Regions from separate parts of the Cobetia sp. Ld8 genome, predicted to be linked through region 1. Evidence: predicted binding sites of a transcription regulator. Region 1 holds the regulator's gene; each other region holds the start of a gene.
What was found. The regulator FNR, encoded in region 1, switches genes on or off when oxygen is low (the NO sensors DNR and NnrR bind a similar motif). The targets are predictions, from matches to a motif close to TTGATNTANATCAA.

Region 1 (5,368 bases):
TGACGAGATAGCCGAAATCGAATGCCAGCCACGCCATGTCATGCGTCAGGCAGGCGGCAGCGAACTGTTGATGGAAGTCGGTCTCACGCCCGGCGCCGGCACCATGCGCATGCAACAGCAGGGCACGCCCCGGTCGTCCATGGATCTCAAGCGGGCCCAGTTCCGCCAACCAGCCTCGCCACGGCCCTCGCGCGGCCAGCGCGTCGTGGGACATGGTCTGGCGAGCAGCAAGCTCCGAGGCGACATCGGCCAGGCTGGCGACACGAAAGCCTTCCTCGGCGTAAGGGCTGGGAACCTCAGCCGTATTGGACGCATTGGCATCTTCGTCCGATGATGAAGTGACGGCGGGCAAGCGAAATTCTCCTGTTGATCTCGTACGGCTCGCGCCAGACAACGCTGGAACCGATGAGGGGTAAACGCTGCATTCCAGCGCGAGGGATGGCCTGTCAGTCGGTCATGGTCGCGCGTGATATCGGTCAGCGCCAGCCCTGCCGCCCTGACAGGGGCGTCGATGACCTGGCTGCTCCCGCAGCGCCGCTTCCAGCACCGTCACCACCAGCACTGCGCTTTCGCCCACTGCCGACGAGGTCGTGATATGCGTACAGCTCTTGAGGCTTCGGCCTGCCATCCCCGCGTGAACCATCATCATCACGCAAGCCATGATTTCGCTCGCATGGCCGTCATCTGGGGCCTGCTCAGCCTCTGTCTGGCCGTATGGCTCAACCTCATCTGGCTATGGCCCTCGCTGGGGCCGGAAGTGGCCTGGCTGAGCTACGGCCGCCTCGCGCCCTTGCAACATCACCTGCTGCTCTACGGTCTGGGCGGCTCGGCAGTGATCGCCGGCGGCTACTCCATCGCCATGCACAGTGTCCTGCAACGCGAATCACGCACGGACGCCGAGACGGCGATAGCGGATATCGCACTGACTCCCTTCACGCTCAAGCTGATGCATTTCACCTTCCTCGGCTGGCAGGCCGTGGTCGCGCTCGGCGCACTGGCGATTGTCGCGGGCTACTCCTCGGGCCAATACATGGCCGAAGCGCCCTGGCTCGTCGATCTCCTGATGACCCTCGTCTGGCTGGCCGTGGCGTGGGTCTTCTTCACGGTGCTGGAACAGCGCACGCTGCGCCGCCTGCCGGTGGCCTGCTGGTACTTCATCGCCGGTCTGATGCTGGTGTTGATACAGCATGTGCTGATCTCGCTCAGCGTGCCGATCGGCCTGCTGGAATCGATACCGCTCTTCACGGGCAGCCTCGAGGCACTGGTTCAGCGCTGGCAGGCAGGGCCACTCCCCGGTGGCATGTTCGCATTCGGCCTCATTGCCTTGCTCCATCACATGGTGACGAGCCGCTCGCGGCTGCCGCTCTACTCGCATCGGCTGGCCACCACCAGCTTCTGGATGCTGGTGCTGCTGGTGACATGGGGAGGTGCTCCGCTGCTGTTCGCGAGCGCCCTGCCGGCCTGGAGCCAGACGCTGGGCATGGCGATGGGAATCCTGCTGCTGGCGCCGGGGCTGGCACTCAGCCTCAATGGCCTGATGACACTCAAGGAGGATTGGCACTCATTGCGCCGGGATCCGCTTAACTGCCTGCTGGCGGCAGCTCTGGTCAGCTTCGCCCTTGCGGTTCTTGAATACAGCCTGCTGTCATTGCCGACACTCAATGCCCTGACCTTCAGTGCCGCCAACAGTCTGTCGCCGGCAGCAAGCCTGGGGGTGGTCGCGACAGTCGCCATCGTGATGGCCTATCACCTGCTGCCCCCGATGCGCTCCCTCGCGCTGCTCAAGACCCATGCCCTGCTGGTCATCATCGGCACCCTGCTGTGCGTTGCCGCCAGCTGGGCGACCACGCTGCTTCAAGGCAGCATGTGGCATGTGCTGGCAGATGACGGCAGGCCGCTATACACCTTGAGCGAGGTGCTGGAAGCGGCCCGCATGCCGATGATGATCTCGCTGGGCGGGCTCGCCTGCTGGGCGCTCGGCTTGCTGCTGATGCTCCTCAACGTGACGCGCACCCTGGCTGATCAAAAGAGCGAACGCCAAGCCGCTCACGAGCGCCAGCGCCTGAGCTCCGGCTCGCACAAGGCATCATCAGAGTCTGCCACGCCCTCTACTACGCCCCCTGCCACATCCTCGGGAGGGCACTACGCATGAGACATGTCCTGCTCGAACGTCACGCCGGCCTGATGACGGCACTATGCCTGCTCACCATGAGCCTCGGCGCCCTCGCCCAGCTGGTGCCGCTCGGGGCTCACCCCAGTCTCGCCAGCGCACCCGAAGACCTCAAACCGCTGAGCGCCCTGGCGCTGGAGGGCCAGCGCATCTACCAACGCGAGGGCTGTCAGCAATGCCACACACGCATGGTGCGCGATCTACCGGGCGATACGGCGCGCCACGGCGATGCGACGATCGCCCGGGAGCGCTACTACGACCGCCCTTCGCTGTGGGGCGTCGAGCGCTGGGGGACGGATTTGAGCCAGCTGCCTGCGCAGCATGACGATGCCTGGCAGCGTCTGCATCTGAATGACCCGCGCAGTCAGGTGCCGGACTCAGCGATGCCCGCCTACCCGTGGCTGTTCGAGCGGGCGTTGAGCGGCGAAGGCATCGCGGCCCGCATGCGAGCCCTGCAAGGCTTGGGCGTACCCTACGCGGAAGACGAAATTCTCGCCGCCCCCAATGACGTGCGTGGCACTGCCGAAATCACGGCTCTGCTCGCCTACCTGCAGCAGGCCGCCCCCGCGAGCGACATCGCCAGCCGTGGCCCATGACAGGACACCGCTCAGGAGACACGACATGAATCTGCTGGAGACAACTGGACTCCCCTTGTTCTGGAATCTCTGGGTGCTGGCCCTCACGCTGGGCAGCCTGGTGCTGTTCGCCATGCTGGCACTGGGCAGCCTTTCGCGCGCTGCAAGTGCTGACAGCGACGAGCGCGAAGGCGATGGCCCCATGCAAGAACATCGCATCAATGGCGTACGTCAGCCTGACACACCAGCGCCACGTGCCTGGGGCATACTGGCACTGGCGACGCTGGCCGCCGCACTGATCCTGCTGCTCGGCGCAGCTGGCTGAGGCAGGTCGTCGCGGTATGGTCACGCAGGGCCAACCAGGCCTAAAGTTCACACACCTTGCAACGCCCATGGGTTGGGCAGGATAATGAATTAATAAAATCTAATATTATGGCGCCACGAAATTGCACTGCATTAGCCGATGAGCGCTCAGACTCTGGCCGCTCGAATCACATCGGCTGAGCAGGGTAGCGGCGGGCGACAAGGCCCCGCCCCACCATTCGTTGCGCCCGAAAGACCCCTCCGCTGCCCTGCCCCAGGGGTAGCGGTGACATTCCTCAGGAGAGTCACCATGACGGCCAATGCACAGGCATCACACCGCTTGCGCGCCCATGAAGCCCGCTGCCAGACCTGTTCGCTGAGTTCACTGTGCCTGCCACTGGCACTGAACATGGAAGATATCGACCAGTTTGACGCCATCATCCGCCGTCGCGCGCCACTCAGAAAAGGGGAAGTGCTCTTCACCCAGGGCGATGCCTTCGATTGCGTCTTCACGGTGCGCTCCGGAAGTCTCAAGCAGATCACCAATGAAAACAGCGGCATGGAGCAGCTGACCGGCTTCTACCTGCCCAGCGAGCTGGCCGGGCTGGATGCCATCGACAGCAATTGCTATCCCGGCACCGCGGTGGCGCTGGAGACCACCACCGTCTGCGAGATTCCCTTCGACCGCCTCAATGCGCTCTCGGAGCAGATGCCGGAGCTGAGAACCCAGCTGTTCAAGAGCCTGAGCAAGGAGTTGCACGAAGATCGCCGCATGATGATGCTGCTGTCGCGCAAGACAGCCGATGAGCGGCTGGCGAGCTTCCTGGTCAACCTGTCACAGCGCTTCCGTCGTCGTGGCTATTCGCCGTACAGCTTCCGCCTCTCGATGGCACGCGCCGATATCGGCAACTATCTGGGGCTGGCCGTCGAAACCATCAGCCGTATCCTGACCCGCTTCCAGACCCAGGGGCTGGTCGACATTCGTGCCCGCGAGGTGCATATCCTGCATCTGGATGGCCTGATCGAACTGGCCGAAGGCGAGTGTCAGGGCGGTCGCTGATGACGCCTGCTGACAGCACATCACGCTGAGCGATACTGCGCTGATCCGCCGCCAGGGCGCCATGTCGGCACCACACAAGACAGAAGCCCGCCACGCAATTTGCGTGGCGGGCTTCTTCTTTCTGTCAGGCCAGTCGTCATGACAGTCCTGACAACCCTGACAGTCTTGGCAGCCCAGACAGTCATGACAATAGGCCTTGTCTCGGCCTTCGCTGGCGATCAGCGGTTCTCGAGGCGGTTATAGTCCAGCAGGCCCGCTTCGACAGGGCGATCAGCATAGTTGGTGCGCAGCACGCTGTCGGAGAACTCCCAGAAGCGCGGATCAGTCCGGCGCACCCCGATATCGGCCTGCAGGGCGCGATAGTCCTCTTCGGTCTCGAGTGCCGCCACCCGCTCTGCCAGCCCCGTCAGGGTGTCAGGCGTCAGACGCCAGAAGGCATTCGGGTAATCGCCCGCCACGCCCCGCAAGACATCGAGAGTGTCTTCCTCAGGACGGCGATTTTTCTCCTCATCGAACAGGCTGGTGATGTTGGCGTGGGCGGAATTGCGCAGCACGCTGTAAAGGCGCGGCGAGTCATCAGTGCCATCCTCCAGCGCGACGATCGTCACCTCAGGCATCAGGCTGGCCGAGACTCCCTGCACCGCAGCGAGGGCCTGCAGCTCATGTCGCACGTGCTCGTCCTCGACATTGCTCAGGCTGCGCTCATGGCCGAGTTCTGGCGCGAGGCGCTCCTGCATGCGCCGCATCAGCCCAAGGCGCGCCTGGTCCGGTGATGACAGCTCCTGCGGTGTCCAGACGATGCCACTGGGCGCATCGAACTGCGGCGGCTTCTTGAACAGCAGCTCGCCAAGGCCGGGGCTGACGTCGCGATACCAGCTGTCGTGCACCGCCTGGCGCTCGCCTGCCGGCAACAGCACCAGCAGGTTGTTCTCGCCTTCCATGCGCAGGAAGTCCATGTACAGACGGGTGACCAGCTGATGGCCGAGATTGCCATAGACATCGAAGCCGGCGACCAGCAGGTAGTGGATGCGCTCCAGCATCGGGTAATCGATGATCCAGCCCGTCTTGGGCACGCCACCGACCAGCCCCTTCATCACCGCCGCATTGTCGAAGTGGCGATAGATGGTCAGGGCCGCGTTGGGGTTGCGCCCCTGGCCGGGGCCCTCAGCCCAGCCGCTGCCGTCCCACAGCACTCGCTCATCCAGGCGCAGATCGCCATCGAGATAGGCCTGGGACATCAGGCGCTGCTTGGCCTTGAGA
Region 2 (5,368 bases), 960 kb from region 1:
GCATGGTCTCGAAATTGAAGGCCGCACCGACCGGATTCTGCATCCAGCCGTTGGCGATCAGGATCCACAGCGCCGAGAAGTTGGAGCCGAAGGCCACAAGCCAGGTCACCATCAGGTGCTGACGCTTGGTCAGGCGGTCCCAGCCGAAGAAGAACAGGCCGACGAAGGTGGACTCGAGGAAGAAGGCCACCAGACCTTCGATGGCCAGCGGCGCACCGAAGATGTCGCCGACGTAATGCGAGTAGTAGGCCCAGTTGGTGCCGAACTGGAATTCCATCGTCAGGCCAGTGGCCACGCCGAGGGCGAAGTTGATGCCGAACAGCTTGCCCCAGAACCTGGTCATGTCCTGGTAGACCTGCTTGCCGGTCATGACATACAGGGATTCCATGATGGCAAGCAGGAAGGCCATGCCGATGGTCAATGGTACGAACAGGAAGTGGTAGAGCGCGGTCATGCCGAACTGGAACCGCGACAGCTCCACGACGGTATCGGAGATCATGTCTTAACCCCTTTGCGATAAGGCGGACGGTCAGGCTGCCGTCCCTGCATGCGCTTGCCACCGACGTCGGGCGGACGCATCAGGCCGACTCTCGCCGGCAAGCACACAGGCAATGGCACCGTGGCACCAAGACCTTGGTCGGCATTGTCTACCCTCCCGCGCCAGCCTCCAGATGTCAGGTTGTCGCACTCACCGGGCGAATGTCGCACCCGCCACCTCCGCCAAGTGCCTGTTGTCACTGGACAACTCCGCTGCAAGCCGCATGAATGCTGGAGCGACGGGCCTCGCTGGCCTGGCGCCATCTCAACGCTGACTCTGCGCACCCCTGCGCGCGCTGCGACCATCGACCACACTGCGACGTTGCACCACGCTGCGACCGACTGGCACACCCAAGCGCCGCCAGGCGCCGCGCAGCAAGCCATCACGGTCCCGCGCCATTGACGCGCTGGGAAGGAGAGTTTTGTGCCGCAGGCCTGTCACTTCCCCAGCAGGCTAACTATCATGGCCAGTCACCGCAGCGCTCACCGACAAGGATTGCCAGTGAACGCTTACCGCCTATCACCCGAGACCGTGATTCCTACCTGACATGACGCATCGCTCCCCCATTCATCCCTCTGCTGGTCACACCGCCACCACCAGCCCCAGCGCCACGGCGCCGCGCGGCCACGGCGATTACTGCGAAGCCGGCCTCGCCCGCCTGCTGGAGCAGCACGACCTCAATAGCTTCGATGCCCTGTGGCAAGTGGCAGCCCACGACGTCGACGCGCCGAATCGTGAACGCGGCGGCGTCTCGACGGTTTCGCTGCTGACGCTCGAGGATAAGGACGGCAACAGCCATCGCCTCTATCTCAAACGCCAGACCAACCACCTGGGCCGCAGCCTGGCACGCCCGCTGGGCGAGCCGACCTTCTCTCGCGAATGGCGTGCCATCCGTCACTATCACGCGCTGGGAATACCGGCAGTGGACGCCGGCTGGTACGGCGAGCGGCGCGCAGGCCGGGAATGGCGCGCCATCCTGATCACCTTCGATCTCGCCGGGCGCGATGATCTGGATCACTGGCATGAACGCTGGTCAGAGCTCGACGCGGGCATGCGCTCTCAGGTGATCACCGCCAGCGCCCGCCTCGTTCGCGAGATTCATCAGGCTGGCCTGATGCATGGCTGCCTGTTCCCCAAGCACCTCTTCCTGAGTCGCCCGCCGAGTGAGTCGCCGGACAGCACCTGGCAGATGGACGCCGTCATCATCGACCTCGAGAAGACGCGCCGCTTCGTGCTGCGCCGCCACGAGTGCCTGCGCGATCTCTACGTGCTGTGGCGCCGCCTGAAGGGCTGGCAGCACGATGAATGGCGACAATTTCTTGCCGTCTATCGCGATGCGGATGCGCAGAGCGCCGAGGTCAGTCAGTGGCTGAAAGAGCTGGAAGCACGCGCCGCACGCAAGCGTCGCTGAGCCTGCAGAGGCCGGTGACGGCCTTTGGCGTAGTAAACACTAACCTCGCGCACGGTATGCGACCAAGGTCTTGGTCACCTTGCGCGAGGATGAATGGGGGTGTCGCTCAAATGCGTCATTGCAAGTCTCACTCATGAGACATTAAACTTCCCTGAAATAATCGATAACATCCGCTAACAGGACGCCTAATAAGTTTTCAAACAACGTTCTAAAAAAATGCTTGCCAAACAGAACGCTGTTTTTTATAGTTTGCAGCGTCCCCTGATCGACGCAGCCACGCAGAGCACACGGCCCAAGCCGTAGGGTAGCGAGGCACTGCTGACAGGCAGCTTACGAAGCCAAGCTTCAAGGAGAATTACACATGAAAGCTATCAAGATCCTGACCGCTACTGTTATCGCCGGCACCATGGCTATGGGCGCACAATCCGCCATGGCATATGGCAAGGGTGATACCTTCCTGCGCGGTGGCGTTGCCAAGGTAGACGGCAAGAGCAACAACGGCAACGGTCTGATCGCCAAGGACGAGTCTGGCTTCGCCGGTTCAGTGGGCTACATGTTCCACGACAACCTGGCCATCGCCCTGCAGTCCACTGAAGAATTCAGCACTGACTGGAAAAACAGCGCCGGTGGTTTCGATCAGATGCCGATCAACCTGATGCTGCAGTACTACCCGCTGGGCGGTACTGAAGCCCGCGTCCAGCCGTACGCTGGTGTCGGCCTGAACTACACCCACTTCTCCGGTGAGTCTGCCGGTGGCCAGAGCATGGACATCGATGACAGCTACGGCGCCGCTGCCGAGCTGGGTGTGGACCTCAAGATCACCGAAGCCTGGGCCGTCAACGGCTTCGCTCGTTACGCCGACGTCAAGGCCGATACCAAGATCGCCGGTCAGGACGTGAACGACACCGAGCTGGACCCGGTCACTGTCGGTGCCGGTGTCACCTACCGCTTCTAAGTCCTTGCACGAGGCGTGAACATGCCTCCAGCGAGTACCTGGCAAGCCGTGTGATGCCGCGTCATGAAAACGTCAGTGATGGAGCTCGGCAACGCCGAGCCGTCCAGGCGCCAGATGGGCATCACACACAAACGCCGCAGACCTTCGGGTCTGCGGCGTTTTCGTTGTGGGCAGCCAACGGCTACATGGCCGATCTTCGCCGGCGCGGCGCAGAAATTGACCTGGATCAACCACGTCCCTGACCAAGCAAGAACGCCCGTAAACTCTTGCCCCAGATCAAATTTCTCGAAATTCGGCTACCTAGAATGGGGGCATTGTTTCCCGCCATCCTTCAGGAGCCATCATGTCCGACGTCGTCACTCGCTCAGCCTCCCTCCCCGCGCACCTGACTTCGCGTAGCCCGCGCTCTGCAGCACGCCCGTGGCAGCTTCTGGCACTGGCAGGCCTCACCAGCCTCGCGACTCTCGGCGCCGCACCGGCCATGGCCGCCGACTCGCTGAATGCCAGCTCTCACAGCTCTCGCAACTCTCTCAGCTCTCTCAACTACGGCGCCGGGCAGTTCTGGACGCGAGCGGGTGTTGCCAAGGTCTCGCCGAAGAGTGACAACGGTCGCATCGATGCCATCGGCGCCGACGTGGATGTCGATGATGACAGCGCCTTTGCCTTCACTCTCGGTTATCGCTTCACCGACACCTTCGGTATCGAGCTGCTGGCGGCGCAGGACTTCGACCACGACATCTCGCTCAATGGTCAGAAAGCCGGTTCCGTCGATCACCTGCCGCCGACCCTGACACTGCAGTACTACCCGCTTGGCGGACGTGAATCGCGCATCCAGCCGTACATCGGCGCAGGCGTCAATTACACCCACTTCTCCGACGAAACCCTCGACGATGGCACCAAGCTCGAGATGGATGACAGCTGGGGCGCGGCCGCACAGATCGGCGTCGATCTGGTGATCAACGAGCACTGGGCGGCCAACGTCGCCGCCTGGTATCTGGATATCGATTCCGATGTCACCGTAGCGGGCAGCATCAACGACAAGGTCGAGATCGACCCCATCGTGACCATGGCCGGGATCAGCTACCGCTTCTGATCAGCCACTTCCTGGCTAGCGCTTCTGACTGGCCAGAAACGACAACGCCCCGCCAACCCATCTCGGGCCGGCGGGGCGTTGCGCTTGGTACTGTGTGCGCTGTGCGTTGTGAGTTGTGCGCTCGGCACGCCTCAGCGCGAGGCGGCTTGCCCACTGTTCGTCGTTGCCGAAGCCTTGGAAGTTGCTGAAGCTGTTGAGGTTGAGGGCGCTGAGGGCGTTGAGGGAGTTGAAGGCGAAGGCGGCGTGGCGTCCTCCGCCGGCGCCTTGCTCACCTTGCCCGGACGCGGGCGGTCCAGTACCAGTCCCAGCACCACCAGTGCGGCGCCCGCCACCATCAGCGCGGTCCACTGCTCGTCGAACAGCCACCATGCCATCAGCGCGGCACACGGCGGCACCAGGAAGAAGGTGCGCGCGACCTGATGGGCCTCGCCCCGCTCCAGCATCAGCATCAGCAGCCAGATGGCACCGACCGAGATGGCGATTACCAGCCAGGCCATGGTCAGCAGCAGACGCGGCGTGGGGTCAAAGGCAAAGCTGCCGACACTGGTCGCGGCGACGACGAACACCGCGCCCGCACCGAGATACTGGAACATCAGCCCCTCGACCAGCCCCATGCGCCCGGAGACCCGCTTCTGCCACAGTGTCGAGCTGGACACGCCGATCAGCGCCACCAGGCACCAGACGAGCCCGATCAGCGGCCACTCCAGGGTGCCCGCGCCGTCCTTGGCAAGCCCTGCCCCCAGCACCAGACTGACGCCAATGGCGCCACAGCCAAGCCCCGCCCACTGCTTGGCCCCCAGCCGCACGCCGAACAACGGCAGTGACAAGGCCGCCGTCACCAGTGGATGCAGGCTGACCAGCAGCGCCGTCAGGCCCGCCGGCAGCCCCGCCTTGACCGCCGCGAACACGCCGCCCAGATAGGCGCCATGCAACAGCATGCCAATGCCCATCTGCGCCAGACGGTCGTTGCGCCGGCCCCACTGACGCGGCTTGCGGCGCAGCCACAGAATCAACCCCAGCACCGGCAGCACCAGCAGGCTGCGCACCAGCAGCAAGGTGAAGGGCTCAGCGTCCAGGGTACCGAAGCGCGCGGCGATGAAGCCGCTGGCGAACAGAAACACGAAGCAAAGTGGCATCCACATCACGCAGACTCCAGCGAGAGAAATGACAAGCGGTCGGCCCATAGGCAGGTGCAGGACGTGCACCGACGGGACCACGACATGAGCCTTCAGCTTGCCGCGAACCCTCAAGGGGGCACAAGATACAGATAATCACCAATTCAAGGGGTACAGACAGGCATGTCATCCGCCGAGCACGCTTCGTCCGCCAGCCGCCCTTCGCTTGCCGGCCCCGCCATCAACTCAACCACCA
Region 3 (5,368 bases), on a different contig from region 1:
CTTGCTCTTGCCCTCTCCCTTTCACTCTTCCACCCCGTCAGGAAATCCCCCATGAAGCGTTATGAACGCTTTGCCGCCGAGATATCCAACCTGATTCGTACCGGCATTCTCGCGCCGGGTGAGCGCGTGCCGTCGGTGCGTCAGGCCAGCAAGGCGCATGGCATCAGCCCCTCTACCGTCTTTCAGGCGTATTACCTGCTGGAGAATCAGGGCCTGATCAGTGCGCGGCCGCGCTCGGGGTATTTCGTGCGTGACAATGCCTCGCGGATACTCGATGAGCCGCATGTCGCCCTGCAGCAGCAAGCCCCTTCCGATGTCGCCGTCAGTGAGCTGGTGTTCTCGGTGCTGGGCTCACTGCGCGACAACGAGACCGTCCCCTTCGGCTCTGCCTTCCCGAGCCCGGAGCTCTTCCCGCTCGCGCGGCTTGCGACCAGCATGACGCGCGGGCTGCGCCAGCTGTCATCGCATGCCGTGATCTCCGACATGACCACTGGCCATCCTGACCTGTGCCGACAGATCGCTCAGCGCTACATGGTCAACGGCATGCAGCTGCCGACGGAGGAGCTGGTGATCACCAATGGCGCCATGGAGGCGCTCAACCTCGGCCTGCAATGTGTCACCCAGCTCGGGGACCTTGTCGCCATCGAGGCGCCGGCCTTCTATGCCACGCTTCAGGTGCTTGAGCGGCTCAAGCTGCGCGCGGTGGAAATTCCGGTACACCCGCGCGACGGGATTGATCTCGAAGTGCTCGAGAATCGTCTGGAGACGCTGCCCATCAAGGCCTGCTGGTTCATGAGCCATCTGCAGAATCCGCTGGGGGCCAGCCTGAGCGATGCGCGCAAGGCCCAACTGTATGCGCTGCTCTGCCGTCATCAGTTGCCGATGCTGGAAGATGATGTCTACGCGGAGCTGTATTTCGATCAACGTGCCGAGGTGTCGCCCCCGCAGCCCGTCAAGGCGCTGGATGTCGAGGGTCTGGTAATGCACTGCGGGTCATTCTCCAAGTGCCTGGCACCGGGCTATCGGGTGGGCTGGATATCCGCGGGGCGGCATACCCGGGAGATTTCGCGCCTCAAGCTGATGACGACCATCTCGCCATCGCTGCCTGCCCAGGTGGCCCTGGCCGACTACCTTCAGCACGGCGGCTACGACCGCCACCTGCGCAAGCTACGTCTGGCGCTCGAGACCCAGCAGACGGCCATGCTGGCAGCCATTGATCGCTACTTCCCCGCAGACACCCGCGTTACCCATCCCCACGGGGGCTACTTCCTGTGGTGCGAGCTTCCCGAGCACATCGACTCGCTGGCCCTGTTTCAGCAGGCGCTGGCCCACGGCATCAGCCTGGCACCGGGGCCCATCTTCTCTGCCACCCAGGGCTTCAAGCATTGCATTCGCTTGAGCTACGGCCACCCGTGGGATGCGGCGTCAGAGCGCGCCATGCAGACATTGGGTGAATTGCTCAAGGCAGCCTGAAACACGGACCGCTCAGACGAGATGCGAGATGCGAGATGCGCCTTGAGTATGTGCGCGCAAATGCCGCAGCCCTTGCGGCCGCCTTGCCACACAGTCTTCACGCGTTATCCGCGGGGGCGAAAACAGCCCTTTTGCGGCGCATGTCACTCGCGCGACAGCCGCTTGCCACGCCTGGATGTCGCAGCTTGTTGCGCATCTTGATTGCATAACCAGATGTCGCACGCGTGCCCCTTAAGGAAGCGCCAGAGCCCGCCATGGCGGGGCCTGCCGCCAAGGGCGATACGACAAGCACCTGATCCCGTCATGGTGCTGACGTGAATCAGAGTGCGCCCCCCTGCTCGGCTCGCCTTGCTGGCTTCTCGCCATACCACTTGGCTTGCCGGCTGACTGGCTCACGGGCATTTAACGACTGACCAAGATTCAGCTCGCAACTGATATGGTTTTTTCTCGCACAACTGAGCCTGTTATGGCTTCCGGTGGCTCCCTAGAGTAGCGGCGAAGATTCAGGCAGGGCCGTCCCCCTTGCCGCCTACTCAGGAGACATTGCCATGTTCGGCACCGAGGCCATCGACCTGGCCAGGATACAGTTCGCCTTCACCATCTCGTTTCACATCATCTTCCCGGCCATCACCATTGGCCTCGCCAGCTATCTGGCGGTGCTGGAAGGCATGTGGTTGAAGACAGGCACACAGGTCTACCGCAACCTCTATCATTTCTGGTCGAAGATATTCGCGGTCAACTTCGCGATGGGCGTGGTGTCAGGGCTGGTCATGGCCTACCAGTTCGGCACGCATTGGAGCGGTTTCTCGGCCTTTGCCGGCAGCGTGACCGGACCACTGCTGACCTATGAAGTACTGACCGCCTTCTTCCTCGAAGCCGGCTTCCTCGGCGTGATGCTGTTTGGCTGGAATCGCGTCGGCCGCGGCCTGCACTTCTTCTCGACCTGCATGGTCGCGCTCGGCACCCTGGTCTCGATGTTCTGGATCCTGTCCTCCAACAGCTGGATGCAGACCCCTCAGGGGCATGAGGTCATCGATGGCATCGTCGTGCCGGTCGACTGGTTCGCGATCGTCTTCAACCCCTCCTTCCCCTATCGCCTGGCCCACATGGCACTGGCCTCCTTCCTGAGCACCTCGCTGTTCGTCGCTGCCTCCGCCGCCTGGTTGCTGCTCAAGAAACGCGACACCCCGGAAGTGCGCAAGATGCTGGTCATGGCGGTGCTGATGTTGATGGTGACCGCCCCGCTGCAGGCCTTCGTCGGCGACATGCATGGCCTGAATACGCTCAAGCACCAACCGGCCAAGATCGCGGCCATCGAAGGCCATTGGGACAACAGCCATGGGGAACCGACGCCGTTGATCCTGTTCGGTGTGCCCGACATGCAACGCGAAGAGACGCGCTTCGCGCTCGAGATTCCGGCTCTCGGCAGCCTGCTGTTGATGCATGACATCGACAAGCAGGTACCGGCGCTCAAGGACTTCCCCGCCGCGGACCGCCCCAATTCGACCGTCGTGTTCTGGAGCTTCCGTCTGATGGTCGGCCTGGGTCTTGCGATGATTCTGCTCGGCCTCTCCGGTGTCTATCTGGCTCGCAAGGGCAGGCTCTTCACCTCGCGGCGCTGGCTGAGGCTGGCCGTCGCCATGGGGCCGGCCGGTCTGATCGCGATACTCGCGGGCTGGTTCACCACCGAAGTCGGCCGCCAGCCGTGGGTGATCTACGGCTTGATGAGAACGGAAGATGCCGTCTCTGCCCACAGCGCCGTTCACCTCAGCATCAGCCTGACAGCCTTTGTCACGGTCTACTTCATCGTCTTCGGCACGGGGATCAACTACATCTTCAAGCTGATCAAGAAAGGGCCTGAGGTTGATGACAGCCACGCCCCCAGCGGCGGCCCCGGCAAGCCGCGCACACCTTCCCGCCCACTGTCGGCCATCGAGGAATCTCTCGACGGCACCACTCACTGACCGGAGCGATGAACGCTATGGGTATCGACCTTTCTGTCATCTGGGCGGGCATCATCCTGTTCGGCCTGATGATGTACGTGATCATGGACGGCTTTGATCTGGGCATCGGCATTCTCTTCCCGTGGGTGGAGGAAAAGGTGGACCGCGATGTGATGATGAATACCGTGGCGCCCGTGTGGGATGGCAACGAGACATGGCTGGTGCTGGGCGGCGCGGGGCTGTTCGCGGCCTTCCCGCTGGCCTACGCCGTCTTGCTGGAAGCCCTGAGCATTCCTCTTGTCGCCATGTTGATCGGCCTCATCTTCCGCGGTGTCGCCTTCGAATTTCGCTTCAAGGCCTCGGACGCGAGCCGCCACTGGTGGGACAAGGCCTTCGTGGGTGGCTCGGTGCTGGCCACCTTCAGTCAAGGCGTCGCACTGGGAGGCTACATCCAGGGCATCGCCTTCGATGGGGTTCACTTCAGCGGCGGTTCGCTGGACTGGTTGTCACCCTTCCCGCTGTTCTGCGGTGTGGCGCTGCTGTTCACCTATGCATTGCTCGGCAGCACCTGGCTGATCATGAAGACCGAAGGCATTCTCCAAGCGCGCATGTTTGCCCTGACGCGCCCGCTGACGCTGTGGGTATTGATCATGATCGCGGCCGTCAGTCTGTGGACACCGCTGGCGCACCCCGCCATCGCCGAGCGCTGGTTCACGCTGCCGCAGCTGTTCTGGTTCCTGCCGGTGCCAGTGCTGGTCGTGCTGGCAGGTTATGCGCTGATCCGCGCCGTCGCCCTTGAATATCATGCCCAGCCCTTCCTGCTGGTGCTGGCCTTGATCTTCCTGGGCTACAGCGGTTTCGGCATCAGCATGTGGCCTGACATCATTCCCGGTCATGTGACGATCTGGGAAGCGGCCTCTCCGCCCCAAAGCCAGGGCTTTGCCCTCGTCGGCACGCTCTTCATCCTGCCGATCATCCTGATGTATACGGCGTGGAGCTACTTCGTGTTCAAGGGCAAGGTCCGTCATACCGATGGCTACCATTGAGAGGTGCTGACATGACATCCCCGACACGCGAGTCACATTCAGCACCACTGCATGCCCCCACCGCCAGACTCGACAGCGAGCCATCCGGGACGCCCGCGCACTTGGCAAGCTGGCTCAGCAAGATCGGCTGGCTGGTGGTGATCTGGGGAGGCAGTGTCAGCGCGCTGGGACTCGTCTCTCTGGCACTGCGCCGCTTCATGCAGGCCGCGGGCCTTACGCCCTGACAGCAGTTGTAGAAGACATGACGTAGACACAAAAAGGCGCCGGAGCAGCGAATGCTCCGGCGCCTTTCTTGTTGGCCTGAGGGCTTGATAAACCGATGGGCCTGAATGACCAGTCAATGCAGGGCGCAGATGTGACGGGGCACTCCCTCGCCCGCATCCCGGTGGCTTTAGACATCAACCTCCAGTGCGGCGTAGGCGACCATCTCGACCAGCATCTCTTCGCGAGCAAACCCGGAGACGATGATGGCAGCCCGATTGGGATAGGGCTCACGCACATATTCTGCATAGAGGCTATTCACTGTCGCCAGGTGCTCGCGGTCAGTCACATAGATCAACACCTGAGTCAGCGAGGAGGCGTCACCACCGGCGCATTCCAGGGTATGAATCAGATTATCCAGCGTCTGGCGGGTCTGGGCAGCAATTCCGCCCTCCACGACATTGCCGGCGGCATCGATCGGAATCTGGGCAGTGAACAGGATGCCATTGCCGACACTCGCCCATGACAGGGGCGCACGAGAGGCAAACAGATCAGTCTTGACGGGATGAACCATGGGTATTCCTCGAGAATCTTTTGATGGGCGCATTCCATGACCCGCCGGCGCAAGAGCGGCGAAGCATGGAGTGATGGGGCGTATTGAGAAGAAAGAGATCAGTCGTTGTCGGTGGAACCGGCGCCGGCACC
Region 4 (5,368 bases), 240 kb from region 1:
AGGCCTGCTGGTGGCAGGCCCTCGCAACGCCCCGCTGTGTGCCTCATTCGTGAGCGCCCCGGCGGGGCGTTGCGCGTTGTGGGGCGGCAGGGGGCGCACTCGCGCCTGACATGGCAGGCAGGGCGTGGCTGGCCAGCAGGATCGCCTGTACCCGGCTGGCGACCCCCAGCTTGTGCAGGATGGCGGAGACATGCGATTTGACGGTGGTCTCCGCCACGCCCAGCTGCCAGGCGATCATCTTGTTGGATTCGCCCAGCACCATGCGCTCCAGCACGCCGCGCTGCTTGGTGGTGAGGGTCTGCCAGCGCTGCGCGAATTCCGCCTTGCTGAGGCTCGGCGCGAGTTGAGGCGCTGGCGATGGGACTGGTGCTGAGGCCGATACTGAGGCTGAGGAGGAAGCCGCCTGGCTCGCCAGCGCCGGGCGCGGGGCGGCGCGCATCAGCCGAGCGGGCACATAGACCTCACCGGCCAGCATGCGCGCGAGCGCCTCGCGCAATACCTCCGCCGAGCTCGACTTGGAGAGATAGCCCACCGCGCCGAGTGCCAACGCCTCCAGCACCGTCTCGCGTGCCTCGTGGGCGGAGAGAATCGCCACCGGCAGCCAGTCTGCCTCCTGGCGCAAGCGAATCAGGCCTTCCAGGCCGTGGCTGTCGGGCAGGTCGAGATCCAGCAGTAGCAGGTCGAGGCTATCGGCATGCGCGTCGATGAGGCTGAGCGTCTCGGCGAGACTGGCGGCCTGCAGCAGCTCGTAGGGCGGTGCCGGGGCGTCAGCGACGCTCAGACTCAGGGTACGACTGATGGCATCACGGAACAGCGGATGGTCATCCGCGATCAACAGACGGTACATGGAGGCTCCTGGTCGGTGGCGGGCGATATCCTGATCAAGGCTTTTCTGTTCATGGCTAGCCTGAGCATAACGTCATGGCGTGGTGTCGTGCCTTGCGGCCTTCGCGGTATGGCGGTGTTCGTTTCTCCTCGCTTTTCTCCTCCCAAGGGATGAGACGGTCTCCGCCCATGGGGGCATGTCGCGATTGGCGTCGGTGGTCAAGACTGTGAGAGTCGCCTGATCAAGTACCGCTTGATGGATCGGGCAGCGAGTCAGCGCCAACGGGGCCACTGAAGTAGAGCCAACCTAGGCGTTTCGCTGACACGACAACGACTTCTCAGCAGCGACAACGACTTCTCAGTAACGACAACGACTGCGCAACAACGACAACAACAGGCCGTCGATCACGAGCGCCACTCGTGAATCCGGCCAACAGGAGTTCGCCATGATCTACGCCTCCCCGGGCAGCGCCGATGCGCTGGTCACGTTCAAGGATATCTACGGCAACTATATCGGCGGTCGCTTCGTCGAGCCGGTGAAGGGTGAGTACTTCGACAATGTCAGCCCGGTGACGGGCGAGGCCTTCTGCCGTATCCCGCGTTCGAGTGCGGAGGATATCGACCTCGCGCTGGACGCCGCCCACAAGGCAGCTGCTGCCTGGGGCAAGACCTCGGTGCAGGAGCGCTCCAACATCCTGCTCAAGATCGCGGATCGCATCGAGCAGAACCTCGAGATGCTGGCCGTCGCCGAGACCTGGGACAACGGCAAGGCGGTGCGCGAGACGCTGAACGCCGATATTCCTCTGGCGGCGGACCACTTCCGTTACTTCGCCGGTTGCCTGCGCTCCCAGGAAGGCACCGCGGCGGATATCGATGCCAATACCGTCTCCTATCACTTCCATGAGCCGCTGGGTGTGGTCGGGCAGATCATCCCGTGGAACTTCCCGATCCTGATGGCAGCCTGGAAGCTCGGCCCGGCGCTGGCGGCCGGCAACTGCGTGGTGCTCAAGCCGGCGGAACAGACCCCGGCCTCGATTCTGGTGCTCGCGGAGCTGATCAATGACCTGCTGCCGGCGGGCGTGCTCAACATCGTCAACGGCTACGGGGCCGAGGCCGGTCAGGCGCTGGCCACCAGCAAGCGCATCGCCAAGATCGCCTTCACCGGCTCCACTCCCGTGGGCTCGCACATTCTCAAGTGCGCCGCCGACAGCATCATCCCCTCTACGGTGGAGCTGGGCGGCAAGTCGCCCAACATCTACTTCGCCGACATCATGAATGCCGAACCCGAGTTCATCGACAAGGCCGCCGAAGGCCTGGTGCTGGCGTTCTTCAATCAGGGCGAGGTATGCACCTGCCCGTCACGCGCCCTGATCCAGGAAAGTATCTACGACGACTTCATGGCCCGGGTGATGGAGCGCGTGAAGACCATCAAGCGCGGCAACCCGCTGGACACCGACGTACAGGTCGGCGCCCAGGCTTCCCGCGAGCAGTTCGACAAGATCATGTCCTACATGGATGTCGCCCGCGAGGAAGGCGCCGAGGTGCTCACCGGCGGCGGCAGCGAGCAGCTGGAGAACGAGCTGGCCAACGGCTATTACATCCAGCCGACCCTGCTCAAGGGCAACAACTCGATGCGTGTCTTCCAGGAGGAGATCTTCGGGCCGGTGGTGGCCGTCACCACCTTCCGTGACGAGGCCGAGGCGCTGGCCATCGCCAATGACACCGAATTCGGTCTCGGCGCCGGTGTCTGGAGCCGCGACATGAACGTCGCCTTCCGCATGGGTCGTGGCATCCAGGCCGGTCGCGTGTGGACCAACTGCTACCACCAGTATCCCGCCCATGCCGCCTTCGGTGGCTACAAGAAATCCGGTGTCGGTCGCGAGACCCACAAGATGGCACTGGAGCACTACCAGCAGACCAAGAACCTGCTGGTCAGCTACGACATCAATCCGCTCGGCTTCTTCTAGGCCTGTCTGGCAGCGCCACCGCGACTGGTGGTGCTGCACGCCTCCCGCGATTCTTGCTTGAGAAAATGACATCGATGCCCGCGCCAGATCCGATTGCTTGATCTGGCGCAGGGCAGGGAGCGCTGCGTCTGGTTTCAATGGAGAGGCAAGCTTTGCACTGGCTCGGGCGCTGGAAAAACGCTGGCATGGGCGCTGGCCTGGGTGCTGGAAAAAACGCTGGCATGGGCGCTGGCGCATGCAGGCGCAAGCCCACACTCACCGGCGCAACTCTCCGCTGCAACTCTGCTGGTTCGTCTGTCTTGAATGTCCGTCTTTCTTGAATGTTCGTCAGTCTTCAATGGATGAGGAGTACGTCATGGATAACAGCATGAAAGCCGCCGTGGTACGTGAATTCGGTGCACCGCTGGTGATCGAGGAGGTCGCGGTGCCGCGACCGGGGCGTGGCGAAATTCTGGTCGATGTCGCCGCCTCCGGGGTCTGTCATACCGACCTGCACGCCGCGCATGGCGACTGGCCGGTGAAACCCAATCCGCCGTTCATTCCCGGCCATGAAGGCGTCGGCACCATCGCGGCGGTGGGCGAGGGTGTCACCCACGTCAAGGAAGGCGACCGTGTCGGGGTGCCCTGGCTCTACTCGGCCTGCGGCCACTGCGAGCATTGCCTGGGCGGCTGGGAGACGCTGTGCGAGAGCCAGCAGAATACCGGCTACTCGGTGAATGGCGGCTTTGCCCAGTTCACGCTGGCGGATGCAGGCTACGTCGGCCGCCTGCCGGACAGCGTGGGCTTCGTGGAGATCGCGCCGGTGCTGTGCGCCGGGGTCACGGTCTACAAGGGCCTCAAGATGACCGACACCCGCCCCGGCCAGTGGGTGGTGATCTCGGGCATCGGCGGGCTGGGACACATGGCGGTGCAGTATGCACGCGCCATGGGCCTGAACGTGGCGGCGGTGGATGTGGATGATGCCAAGCTGGAACTGGCCCGCCGTCTGGGCGCGACCGTGACCGTCAATGCCATGAAGGAAGACCCGGCGAGCGTCATCAAGCGCGACATCGGCGGCGCGCATGGGGCGCTGGTGACGGCGGTGTCGCCCAAGGCCTTCGATCAGGCCCAGAACATGCTGCGCCGTGGCGGCACCCTGGTGCTAAACGGCCTGCCGCCGGGCGACTTCCCGCTGCCGATCTTCTCCACCGTGCTCAATGGCATCACGGTGCGTGGCTCCATCGTCGGCACGCGTCAGGACCTGCAGGAGGCGCTGGACTTCGCCGCGGAAGGCAAGGTCGCTGCCACCGTGCAGACCGGCAGGCTCGAGGATATCAACGACATCTTCGGACGCATGATCGACGGCAAGATCGAGGGGCGTATCGTGCTCGACATGAAGGCCTGAGGCGTTCGTTGGCCTGAATCCTCACCACCGATGACAGGTCTGCTGGAAACGGCAGGCTGCCAGACACGACAACGCCAGCCCTCGGGCTGGCGTTGTCGTGTCTGGCATGGCCGTGTGCGTTGACTCTCACGCGGGCACTGCAAAGAGCTCTCCATGACGAGCTCGGGCTTCTGCTTACACCGTGCCGAATTTCTCGTTCTCGCCCATGTCCGGGGTGTGGTCCTTGTCGAGGTTGGCACGCGCCACCTCGTAGAGCTGATAGGCCTTGCTCTCCTTGGCCTTCCAGTGCTCACCGGATTGCACCGAGATCTCCAGCAGGGTGACGTCGGGGTCATCCTTGCCTTCCGGGAACCAGGCGGCCACGAACGGGTTCCAGAACTTGTCGATCAGGCCCTGATCGCGGTGCAGATTGGCATGACCGCTCAGCGACACGTAGACGCCATCATCCTGATCGGAAAAGCTCAGGCAGACCTCGCTGTCCTTCCTGGCCTCGAACACCTTCTCGGCGCTGGCGCGGGTGAAGAACCACAGGGTGCCGTCGTAGTCATCCTGCACCAGATGCATCGGGCGGGCGTGGGGCACGCCATCGCCTTGCGTCACCAACATGCCGACCTTCACATCCTTGATCAGCTTCCAGATCTTCTGCTTGTGCTCCGGGCTCGACATCGTGTGTCACTCCTTTGCGTCATGCGAATGAAAATCCGGCTGGCTAGCCGTTGCACAAGACCTTGGAGCGACAGCCCACAACTTCAAGGGATGATGGTGAAGCTTTCGCTTGATGAGTCAGATCTTGTTTAGTCAGAGCTTGATGAGTCAGCGCTTGATCAATCGGTGCTTGATTCAGGCGCCGAGGCGACTCACTGCGCTGCCGGTGCCTGCCAGGCGTCGCTGCCCCACAGCGGCACGCTGCTCAGTGCATGCTTGAAGCTGCCGCTGGTTTCCTTGGTGCTGTAGGCGATATAGAGCAGGCTCTGGGAGTCGCGATCCAGAATGCGGCGAATCTTGAGGCTCTTGAGCAGCACGCTCTTGGATTTGCGATAGACCTCCTCGCCACTCTTGGAGGTGTCGATGTCGGCGATCATCTCCGCCGTGATCGGGCCGGTCTGGCGGCAGGCGATGCTCATGTCGGAGGGATCGGAGAAGTCGAGGTCCGCCTCGATGTTGCTCAGGTGGCAGGTCACGCCCGGCACCT

Region 2: ACJJV2_RS11600 (OmpW/AlkL family protein) is a predicted target of FNR. The motif match lies at 3,121-3,134, and genes of this name have one in related genera.
Region 3: ACJJV2_RS05945 (cytochrome ubiquinol oxidase subunit I) is a predicted target of FNR. The motif match lies at 1,783-1,796, and genes of this name have one in related genera.
Region 4: adhP (alcohol dehydrogenase AdhP) is a predicted target of FNR. The motif match lies at 2,890-2,903, and genes of this name have one in related genera.

What each region holds. Positions count from the first base shown of each region.
Region 1 covers NZ_JBISHF010000008.1:1,112,994-1,118,361, forward strand. The annotation lists gene ACJJV2_RS15600 (alpha/beta family hydrolase) at 1-352, opposite strand, end outside; gene ACJJV2_RS15605 (cbb3-type cytochrome c oxidase subunit I) at 674-2,152, shown strand; gene ACJJV2_RS15610 (cbb3-type cytochrome c oxidase subunit II) at 2,149-2,766, shown strand; gene ACJJV2_RS15615 (hypothetical protein) at 2,792-3,070, shown strand; gene fnr (fumarate/nitrate reduction transcriptional regulator Fnr) at 3,359-4,108, shown strand; gene ACJJV2_RS15625 (fatty acid cis/trans isomerase) at 4,327-5,368, opposite strand, start outside.
Region 2 covers NZ_JBISHF010000008.1:150,804-156,171, forward strand. The annotation lists gene ACJJV2_RS11585 (cytochrome ubiquinol oxidase subunit I) at 1-499, opposite strand, end outside; gene ACJJV2_RS11590 (lipopolysaccharide kinase InaA family protein) at 1,086-1,949, shown strand; gene ACJJV2_RS11595 (OmpW family outer membrane protein) at 2,311-2,904, shown strand; gene ACJJV2_RS11600 (OmpW/AlkL family protein) at 3,248-3,997, shown strand; gene ACJJV2_RS11605 (DMT family transporter) at 4,129-5,139, opposite strand; gene ACJJV2_RS11610 (PLP-dependent aminotransferase family protein) at 5,296-5,368, shown strand, end outside.
Region 3 covers NZ_JBISHF010000007.1:220,768-226,135, reverse strand. The annotation lists gene ACJJV2_RS05950 (PLP-dependent aminotransferase family protein) at 52-1,473, shown strand; gene ACJJV2_RS05945 (cytochrome ubiquinol oxidase subunit I) at 2,022-3,437, shown strand; gene cydB (cytochrome d ubiquinol oxidase subunit II) at 3,455-4,462, shown strand; gene ACJJV2_RS05935 (DUF2474 domain-containing protein) at 4,474-4,686, shown strand; gene ACJJV2_RS05930 (RidA family protein) at 4,854-5,237, opposite strand; gene ACJJV2_RS05925 (DUF3726 domain-containing protein) at 5,336-5,368, opposite strand, start outside.
Region 4 covers NZ_JBISHF010000008.1:869,328-874,695, reverse strand. The annotation lists gene ACJJV2_RS14655 (response regulator) at 44-847, opposite strand; gene ACJJV2_RS14650 (aldehyde dehydrogenase family protein) at 1,272-2,792, shown strand; gene adhP (alcohol dehydrogenase AdhP) at 3,148-4,176, shown strand; gene ACJJV2_RS14640 (pyridoxamine 5'-phosphate oxidase family protein) at 4,351-4,842, opposite strand; gene ACJJV2_RS14635 (CreA family protein) at 5,034-5,368, opposite strand, start outside.